3 regions of the Rhizobium sp. 10N427 genome follow, and region 3 is predicted to be linked to each of the others. Evidence: predicted binding sites of a transcription regulator. Region 3 holds the regulator's gene; each other region holds the start of a gene.
The links. Region 3 encodes PhoB, which activates phosphate uptake and scavenging genes when phosphate is short. Its sites were predicted from a motif close to TGTCATNNANCTGTCAT; they were not measured.

Region 1 (3,271 bases), on a different contig from region 3:
CCCGCAAAGCCCTTGCGGCGCTCGACCGCAAAGCCTGCGGCGACGAGATTGCGGCGGACGAAACCGGCTGCGGCATAGGTCGCGAAGCTGCCGCCCGGAACCGTCTTCCCGCAGACCAGCTGCATCAGTTCTTCCGACCACATGTCGCCATTGCGCGACGGGGCGAAGCCATCGAGATACCAGGCATCGAAGTTTGGCTCGGCAGCCTTCACGCCGTCTAACGCGGCACCGCAGACGACGCTGAGGCGCGTTTGCGGATCAAGGTCGAGGCTGACGATGCCGCGCGGTTGCCCCGGCCAGGCGGACGTCAGTCCATCGCGCTCGGCATCGATCTCGGGCCAGTGCGACAGGGCGCGGAAAATCTCGTCGCGCTGCATCGGATAAAGCTCGAAGGACATGAAGTGCAGGTGCTGGCCGTCCGCGCGATGCAGCTTCCACTGGCGCCAGGTCTCGGCGAAGTTCAGGCCTGTGCCGAAGCCGAGTTCGCCGATCTGGAAACTCTGCTTTTTAGCCCAGCGCTCCGGCAGGCCGTTGCCCGCGAGGAACACGTGGCCGCATTCGAGGCGGCCGTCGGTCTGACAATAAAAGTGGTCGCCAAAGGCCTGCGAATAGGGCATATCGCCGTCTCGCCATTCGAGCGGCTGGCTTTTGCTGCCAATCTGATCGGGATCGATATCTGTCATGCCACAAGCCGATAGTCCGGCTCTTCTCTCCGGTCAATCCGCCGATCTCCTGATCGTGGGCGGCGGCATCATGGGGCTCTGGGCGGCCGTTCATGCGGAGCGGCTCGGGATCGATACGTTGCTGATCGATGCAGGAACGATCGGGCAGGGTGCCAGCGGCGGTCTGCTCGGCGCGCTGATGCCGCATGTGCCGGACAAGTGGAATGCCAAGAAGCAGTTCCAGTTCGATGCCCTGGTCAGCCTTGAGAGCGAGATTGCGGCGCTTGAGGCGGCAACCGGGCTTTTGGCCGGCTACCGGCGCTCCGGCCGTCTTATCCCGCTGCCGAAGCCGCATCTGAAGACCATTGCGCTCCGCCACTCCGCCGATGCCGAGACCAACTGGCATCAGCAGGAACGAGCGTTTCATTGGAATGTCAGCGATGCGCCACCTGTTCAGGGCTGGATCGACGCGGCAGCAGGCGACAGCGGCTTCGTGCACGATACGCTGGCCGGCCGGGTGGCGCCGCGCGCGCTGATCGCCGTGCTCCGGGCGTTCCTGATGCGGGCGAAGCATGTTCGGCTTCTGGAGGAGGCGGCGCTCGACAGCCTCGACACAGGAGCGCGGATTGCCGTTGTCGGTGGCTGGAGCATCGCCTTCGGCGATTGCATCATTGCCGCCGGGCATGGCTCGTTCCCGATCCTTCAGCGCTTCACGCCCGATCTACCGCAGCCACTCGGCCAGCCGGTGAAGGGGCAGGCGGCGCTGTTGAAGGCCGATATCGACCCCGCAATGCCGACGATCTTTCGGGACGGGCTCTATGTCGTTGCGCATGAGGGCGGGCATGTCGCGGTCGGCAGCACCAGCGAGAACAGCTTTGCGGAACCGTTGTCCACAGATGCGCTACTCGATCCGCTGATTGCCGCTGCGCGCGACATGGCGCCGGTCCTCCGCGATGCGCCCGTCATCGAGCGCTGGGCCGGCTTGCGGCCGAAGGCGATCGACCGCGATCCGATGGTGGGGCCACACCCGCTTCATCCGCATCTGCATGCGCTGACGGGCGGTTTCAAGGTCAGCTTCGGCCTGGCGCATCGGCTTGCCGAAGCTGTCGTTGCACCAATTGCAGGCGAAAAGCTCTCCTTCGACCTGCCTGAAAGCTTCGCGCTTTCGAGCCATATCACGGCCGCTTCACGCTAAACGTGAATTCGTCCAGAGTATATTTCGTTATTCTGTCATGCAAATCACCTATCTGCTTGCGCATCGACGGTGCCGGATTCGGCCGCGCGCCGCATTCTCAGATGGAGGAAATCGCATGCGCTATGCCATTTGCTTCACGCCTTCGCCGAGCGATCCGCTCAGCCATGTGGCGGCCAATTGGCTTGGCCGTAACGTTTTTTCGGGCGAGATGCTGGAGCCGCCGGCCGTTCGCGGTCTCGGCATTCACGAAATTGCCTTCCACACGGCCGTGCCGCGCCGTTATGGCTTTCATGGCGTGCTGAAAGCGCCGTTCCACCTCTCCGCGGAGGTATCCGAAGCGCAACTATTGCGGGAATTGATGCGCTTTTCTGGCACGTTCCAGCCGTTCAGCGTGCCGCGCATCGAAGTGGCGCGGCTCGGAAACTATTACAGCCTGGTTCCGACGTTGCCATGCGAGAATGTCCGCTATCTCGCATCGTCGATCGTTCAGCATTTCGATGGCTTCCGGGCGCCGCTTTCGGAAGCCGATATCGAGCGGAGTGATCCCGACGGCTTGTCGGCGGCGCAGTTCACGAATCTACACCGCTGGGGCAACCCCTATGTGATGGACGAGTACCGGTTCCACATGCCGGTGACCGGCCCGGTCAATGTTGTCGACATGCCGCGCATCGAACAGGCGCTGCGCGGCATCTTCGAGCCGGTGCTGGCGGAGCCGATCGCCATCTCCAATATCGCGCTGATGATGGAAGAAGGCATGGGCGGGCCGTTCCGGGTGCATTCGCTGCACCCGATGGGCAAGGTCAGCGCCCGCAAGATCGCCTGATCACTTTTGTTCAAGAAGCGGCTGCGGAAAACTGCTATATCCGCGCGATGCAGAATATTTCCCAGGAACAGGCGACTGTTGCCATGCCGCTCGCCGGGGCGGAGACGACCCGCTTCTGGCGCGACCGGCGCTTCGACGGCATGGAGTGCCTGAGCGCGACCTTCCTGACCCACGAGTTTGCGCCGCATGCGCATGATACTTTCAGCATCGGCGCCATCGAGAGCGGCAGCCAGATCGCCACGATCCGCGGTGCGCGCGAGGCCTCCGGTCCCGGCGATCTCTACCTGATCAATCCCGGCGAGACGCATGACGGAGCGCCGACGGATGGCGGTTACCGCTACCGGATGATCTATCCTGACATGGCACTGTTCCGGGAAATTCTTGAGGACGTGACCGGCCGAGCCTTCCACGGTACGCCGGCCTTCGGCAAGCAGATCCTTCATGATCCAAAGCTCGCCAATGCCTTTCTGGAGGCGCATCGGACACTGGAGACGGGAGCCGGGGCGCTGGAGACCGGGCAGGGTATGTTCCTGGTGCTGGACGCGATGTTCCGCCAGCATGGCAGCTCGATCATCATTCCTGTCGATAGCG
Region 2 (3,271 bases), on a different contig from region 3:
TCGCCAGGGGCTTTTCGGTCTTGGTCATCACTTCCTCCTCCCGCAGCCGCTCAGGGCTGGATAATTCTGATTTGTGCCTCGCGCTCACCGGCCTCGATCGCCAGATGCGTGGCTATCGAAATCTGCGCCCAGTCCTCCGGCCGGGCGAGTGCTACCGGACAGCCGATGCCGTACAGTGCCTCGGCAACCATCGCGCCGGTCACCACGATCGCGTCGCGCTTCAGGAGGATGATGCCTGCTGGCGCGGTCGTCAGCCGGATTGCTTCGGCGAGCACCGAGCTTCCCGAGCTTGATCCCCTGCCCGCCTCCATGACGAGGATCACGCCGGTGATCGACTGGCCGCTTTGCGGATGCCACTGATCGATGATCTCGCCGGTCGCCGAATCCACGCCGCCCCAGAAGCTGAGCGGCTCGGCGAGCACGAAGGCTGGGGCCGCGGCCTTGCCTTCCATGAGGGTCGTCGCGGAAAATGCCGTCACAGCCGCACCACCTTGCCTGAGCGCGCCGAGGCCATGCACTCTGCCAGCGAGCCGAAGGCGACGTCGACGCCGATATTGCCCGGCGCATAATAGGCCCACTTGCCCGAGTTGGTCATCACCGCACCCGACATGTCGCGGATGATTGCCGTGACATAGGTGCAGGTATCGATGACGAGCGTTACGCCCGCCGCCTCCAGCGTTACGCGCCAGCCGCGATTTTCAAGCTCCGCCAGGACCTCTCGGTTGGTGTTGATGTAGATATCGACAGTAGCCTTCCCACCGCTGAGCAGCGGCATCAGCCGCTCGAATTCGCCGATCGAGAAATGCGGCGTTCCCATGCTGATGGCCGCAAGCGGTGTCCCTTCCGCCACGGTCGAGAGATTGCGGATGGTGTCGCGGATATCGGTGCGGCTGAGCCGGAGCGTCTCCTGCGGTTCGACCCCGCCGCAGGCCGCCTGCAGCGTCGGCGCCTCCGGCGTCAGCCCGACGGCGTGAAACAGCGCGACGGCGCCTGCCGATGCGGCAACGGCACCGAGCGCCTTCAGGTCATCCTCGGAGCTTTCCTTCGGCAGGCCGCGGATGACGGGGATGCGATCGCCGCAACGGCGGCCGATGGCGTGACCGGCAGCGACACAGATCGACCCGGCATCCCGCTCACCCTCGGCAAACTCCTCGATATCGACAAGCACGGTCGCCCGCCGGTTTTCGGTGACATGAAGTCCATAATAGGGCGCCCGTCCCGTCAGCGCACAACAGAGATCGATAAAATCGCCATAGCGGTTGGTGCGGGCGCCGAGCACCGAATTGGCAAAGACGATCGCATTCGATTCCGCCCAGGCGATCTGCGCGCCGAAGCGCGGCCGGAAGATCGTTTGGTAGGGTGCGCAGGTGAAGGTCGGGACGCAGCCGAGCTCCTCATGCGCCCTCATCAACCGCGCACCGTTCTTACCAAGCGCCTCGTCGCCGCGGAAAAGTTCGGGATGGATGAGATCGACCGAGCCGACATTCAGCGTCGTCGGCACCCGGACGCGGCCGCCCCAGGACACCATGCGCTCGACGAAATCGAGGCTGACCTCGCCGAGATAGAGACAGCCGTCGATATGGGCAGCCTCGATGTCCACCAGTTTTGTGGCGCCGACAGCCTCGGCGAAACGGACGAGAAGCCGCATGGCAAAAGCAGCCGCCTCACCGTGGCGGCCATCGAAGAGGGCTTTGTCATCAGGGGAAAGCTGAAGAGAGGAATGCATGGCGGCGACGCTATCAGGTCGTCTTGCGGGAGAGAAGATGGCTTGCGAATTCGACCAAAGGCGCACTCGACAAAACTGTCACAAACACTATGTCACAAAACCTTCACAATTTCATTTGCCAGTTCGTTTCTTTTCGTTTTGTATGCGGAAAGTTTCGTAACGAAACCGGCCGGTGAGATCGAGGAGGATCTGCGCCGGCAGGCCGTAATCCGTTCAAAACGGCGCGGCAGGACACATAGGGAGGAACCATGTCCATTCGTTTCATGGCCGCATCCGCGGCAACCATCACCTTGTCGCTTTCGTTCGCTTCGAGTGCCTTTGCAGTGACCGAACTGCAGTGGTGGCACGCCATGGCGGGCGCCAACAACGAAGTGGTCAACCAGCTCTCCAAGGAATTCAACGAAAGCCAGAAAGACTACAAGATCGTCCCGGTCTTCAAGGGCACCTATCCGGAAGCGCTGAATGCCGGCATCGCCGCCTTCCGCGCCAAGCAGCCGCCCGCGATCCTGCAGGTCTTCGATGCCGGCAGCGGCGTGATGATGGGCGCCGAGGGCGCGATCATGCCGGCAGCCCAGGTTCTCGAAAAGGGCGGCTTCAAGTTCGACAAGTCGGAATACCTGCCCGGCATCGCCGCCTATTATTCGAAGCCCGACGGCACGATGCTGTCCTTCCCCTACAACTCGTCCTCGCCGATCCTCTATTACAACAAGGACACCTTCAAGAAGGCCGGCCTCGACCCTGAAAGCCCGCCGAAGACCTGGCCCGAAGTGTTCGAAGCCGCCAAGAAGATCAAGTCGAGCGGCGCGTCTGCCTGCGGCCTGACCTCGACCTGGCTCACCTGGATCCAGACCGAGAACCTGGCCGCATGGAACAACGTGTCCTACGGCTCGAACGAGAACGGCCTTGCCGGCACCGATGTGAAGCTCGCATTCAACTCGCCGCTCTTCGTCCAGCATTTCCAGGCGATCGCCGATCTCGCCAAGGACGGCACGTTCCGCTATGGCGGCCGCACCTCGGAAGCCAAGCAGCTCTTCACCTCCGGTGAATGCGGCATCATGACGGAATCCTCCGGAGGTCTCGGCGACATCATCAAGACGGGCATGAACTACGGCATCGGCCAGCTGCCCTATTATGAAGGCGAAGGACGTCCGCAGAACACCATTCCCGGCGGCGCCAGCCTCTGGGTCTTCGCCGGCAAGAGCGATGAAGAATACAAGGGCATCGCCCAGTTCTTCCACTTCCTGTCGCAGACCAAGATCCAGGCCCGCCTGCATCAGGTATCCGGCTACATGCCGGTGACCATGGCCGCTTATGAAGACACCAAGAAGTCCGGCTTCTACGAAAAGAACCCGGGCCGCGAAACGCCGATCCTGCAGATGATGGGCAAGGCGCCGACCGAAAACTCCAAGGGCGTGCGTCTCGTCAACCTGCCGCAGGTGCGTGACATCATGAACGAAGAGTTCGAAGCGATGCTGGCCGGCAAGCAGGATGCCAAGGCAGCGCTCGACAAGGCCGTCGAACGCGGCAATGCCGCGATCCAGCAGG
Region 3 (3,271 bases):
CGCATTCCAGGGCTTCCGCGCCGGAATTGGTGAAGAACACCTTGTCGGCGAAAGTCGCCTCCGTCAGCCGCCTGGCGAGCTTTTCCTGCCCGGGGATTTCATAGATGTTGGACAGGTGCCAGACCTTGTCGGCCTGCGCCTTCAGGGTATCCACGACATGCGGATTGCTGTGGCCGACCGAGGTCACGGCAACGCCGGCACCGAAATCCAGATATCGTTCGCCGCTTTCGGTAATCAGCCACACGCCCTCACCTCGCTCGAACCGCAATGGGGCACGAGAATAGGTATCATATAGCGGCGCGGCTTCAGCCATGGCGCGGTCTCCTGTCAGCGTTACGGGCAACCGGACTCCGGCTAAAAACCAGGTCCGAAAAATTAAAAATGCCGCCTTTCGGCGGCGACTGGCACTATTTACTTTTCGCACTGCAATGTCAACAAAACTGCGGCTTTCGTGGCTTCTGAGAGACGCTCAAGCAATGTCGCGTTTTATCAACAGCTAATGTTGCAGAAATGACTCTCAGGGGAAGCAAGTTGGGGAAAACCCCGAATTCGATTCATCCGGATTCCTGCGACTCTTGTCACGGAGTCAGCCTCACACTAGGTTAAAACTCAATTACTAGACTGCATGCGGCGGAACTAGTCACCAAAATTAGTCAAGCGTTTCTTGTGCCGGATTCGTCCGGGGCAAACAGTGAGGGATTCTGCCTTCGCAACGCTTAAACGGCGGAGACACAGGGCATGAACTGGACAGACGAGCGGGTCGAGAAACTCAAGAAACTGTGGTCCGAAGGGCTGAGCGCGAGCCAGATCGCTGCCCAGCTTGGCGGCGTCAGCCGTAACGCCGTTATCGGCAAGGTTCACCGTCTGGCGCTGCCGGGCCGTGCGAAGGCCGGCGGCAACGCCACGGCTGCGCGCGCTCCCAAGCGTACGGCGGCAGCACCCCGCGCCCCAACCTACGCATCGCGTCTGGCGACGACCCGTACGGTCACCCGCCAGCAGGGCGCGACGATGCTGAAGGAAGAGATCGAGATCGACGTCATGGAGGAGATGGAATACCGTCCCGCCAAGAACGTGATCGTCCCGATTTCCCGCCGTCTCGGCCTGACGGAGCTCACCGAGCGCACCTGCAAGTGGCCGGTCGGCGATCCCTTGAAGGACGATTTCCACTTCTGCGGCTGCGAAAGCCCGGATTCTTCGCCTTACTGCACCTACCACCAGCGCCTGGCCTACCAGCCGGTCAACGAGCGCCGCAGGGCAGCAGCCCGGGCAAACTGAGCCGGGTAAGCACAAACGAAAAACGGGCCTCGCGGCCCGTTTTTTTGTGGTCTCAATTCCGAAAGCTTCAAGCTTCCATCGAATATCCAGCGCCGCGAACGGTGCGGATGACATCCTGCATGTTGGAGAAGTTCAGCGCCTTGCGCAGACGGCCGACATGGACATCGACGGTGCGCTCGTCGACATAGATGTCGTGACCCCAGACGCCGTCCAGAAGCTGCGAGCGCGAGAAGACGCGGCCGGGAGAGGCCATCAGGAATTCCAGCAGGCGAAATTCGGTCGGTCCGAGACGGACTTCGCGGGTCTTGCGATGAACGCGGTGCGTCTCGCGGTCGAGTTCGATATCGCCGCATTTCAGCACGGTCGACAAAACCTCGGGCTTGGCGCGGCGCAGCATCGCCTTGACGCGTGCGACGAGCTCGGGCGTCGAGAACGGCTTGACGACATAGTCGTCGGCACCGGTCGAGAGGCCACGAACGCGTTCGCTTTCCTCGCCGCGCGCCGTCAGCATGATGATCGGCAGGCGCTCGGTCTCCGGGCGCATGCGCAGCCGGCGGCAAAGCTCGATGCCTGATACGCCAGGCAGCATCCAATCAAGGATAAGAAGGTCCGGCGTCCGCTCCTGAAGGCGGATTTCCGCCTCATCGCCGCGCAGGATGGTGTCGACCTCGAAACCTTCGGCTTCGAGATTGTAACGAAGAAGCACGCTCAGTGCTTCTTCGTCTTCAACGACTGCAACTCTCGGGATCATTCTGTTCTGTCTCCTGAGGCCCGGTCCGGATATTATTCCGTGACCGCGCCGACGGTGTTGGCGGTGTCGTCCTTCGGACGCTCGCCCTCCGGCTGGGCGCCGGTCGCCATGTAGTAGATGGTTTCTGCGATGTTGGTGGCGTGGTCGCCGATGCGCTCGATGTTCTTGGCACAGAACAGAAGGTGTGTGCAGCTGGTGATGTTGCGCGGATCTTCCATCATGTAGGTCAGAAGCTCGCGGAACAGCGAGGTGTACATCGCGTCGATTTCCTCGTCGCGCTCGCGGATCGACTTCGCCTTATCGGCAGCGCGCGTCGTGTAGACGTCGAGCACTTCCTTGAGCTGGACGAGCGCCAGTTCGGAGAGATGCTCCAGGCCGCGGCCAAGCTTGCGCGGAACGCCGGTGCTCTGCACGGCGATGACGCGCTTGGCGGTGTTCTTGCCGAGATCGCCGACGCGCTCGAGGTCGGCAGCGATGCGGATCGAACCCATGATCTCGCGCAGGTCCGACGCCATTGGCTGGCGGCGGGCGATGGTGACGATCGCCTTGTCGTTGATCTCGCGCTCGGCGTGATCGAGGATCACGTCGTCGGAGATGACCTTCTGCGCCAGTGCGCCATCGCCGTTGACCAGCGCGCGCACAGCGTCGGAGACCATCTGTTCCGCCAGACCGCCCATTTCGGAGATGCGGCGGGTCAGGAACTTCAGATCTTCGTCATATGCAGAAAAGATATGTGTCGATGCCATGGGAAATGTCCTTGAGTGTCTCTATCGGAAGTCGTGACGCCAAAGATCAGCCGAAGCGGCCCATGATGTAGTCCTGGGTGCGCGGATCGTCCGGATTGGTGAACATCTTGTCGGTGTCGTTCTCCTCGACGAGGTTGCCGAGGTGGAACATGGCGGTGCGCTGCGAGACGCGGGCCGCCTGCTGCATGGAGTGCGTCACGATGACGATCGTGTAGCTTTCGCGCAGCTCGTGGATCAGCTCCTCGACCTTTGCGGTGGCGATCGGGTCGAGCGCCGAGCAGGGTTCGTCCATGAGGATGACTTCAGGGCTGACGGCGACGGCGCGGGCGATGCAGAGGCGCTGCTGCTGGCCGCCGGACAGGCCGGTGCCGGATTCATGCACGCGGTCCTTGACCTCGTTCCAGAGGCCGGCGCGCTGCAGGCTGGTCTCGACGATCTGGTCCATGTCGGCCTTCGACTTGGCGAGACCGTGAATGCGCGGGCCGTAGGCGACGTTTTC

Region 1: the regulator PhoB is predicted to act here: its motif matches at 1,880-1,896, upstream of AC1DIJ_RS26395 (DUF1045 domain-containing protein).
Region 2: the regulator PhoB is predicted to act here: its motif matches at 1,817-1,833, upstream of ugpB (sn-glycerol-3-phosphate ABC transporter substrate-binding protein UgpB).

What each region holds. Positions count from the first base shown of each region.
Region 1 is NZ_JBFTID010000017.1:80,220-83,490, forward strand. Features, by position in the region: gene mnmC2 (tRNA (5-methylaminomethyl-2-thiouridine)(34)-methyltransferase MnmC2) at 1-683, opposite strand, end outside; gene AC1DIJ_RS26390 (NAD(P)/FAD-dependent oxidoreductase) at 682-1,857, shown strand; gene AC1DIJ_RS26395 (DUF1045 domain-containing protein) at 1,973-2,680, shown strand; gene AC1DIJ_RS26400 (AraC family transcriptional regulator) at 2,728-3,271, shown strand, end outside.
Region 2 is NZ_JBFTID010000001.1:680,652-683,922, reverse strand. Features, by position in the region: gene AC1DIJ_RS02995 (hydroxyacid dehydrogenase) at 1-28, opposite strand, end outside; gene AC1DIJ_RS02990 (aconitase X swivel domain-containing protein) at 51-479, opposite strand; gene AC1DIJ_RS02985 (aconitase X catalytic domain-containing protein) at 476-1,726, opposite strand; gene ugpB (sn-glycerol-3-phosphate ABC transporter substrate-binding protein UgpB) at 1,975-3,271, shown strand, end outside.
Region 3 is NZ_JBFTID010000004.1:23,949-27,219, forward strand. Features, by position in the region: gene AC1DIJ_RS09855 (aspartate aminotransferase family protein) at 1-313, opposite strand, end outside; gene AC1DIJ_RS09860 (GcrA family cell cycle regulator) at 739-1,275, shown strand; gene phoB (phosphate regulon transcriptional regulator PhoB) at 1,343-2,026, opposite strand; gene phoU (phosphate signaling complex protein PhoU) at 2,059-2,772, opposite strand; gene pstB (phosphate ABC transporter ATP-binding protein PstB) at 2,819-3,271, opposite strand, start outside.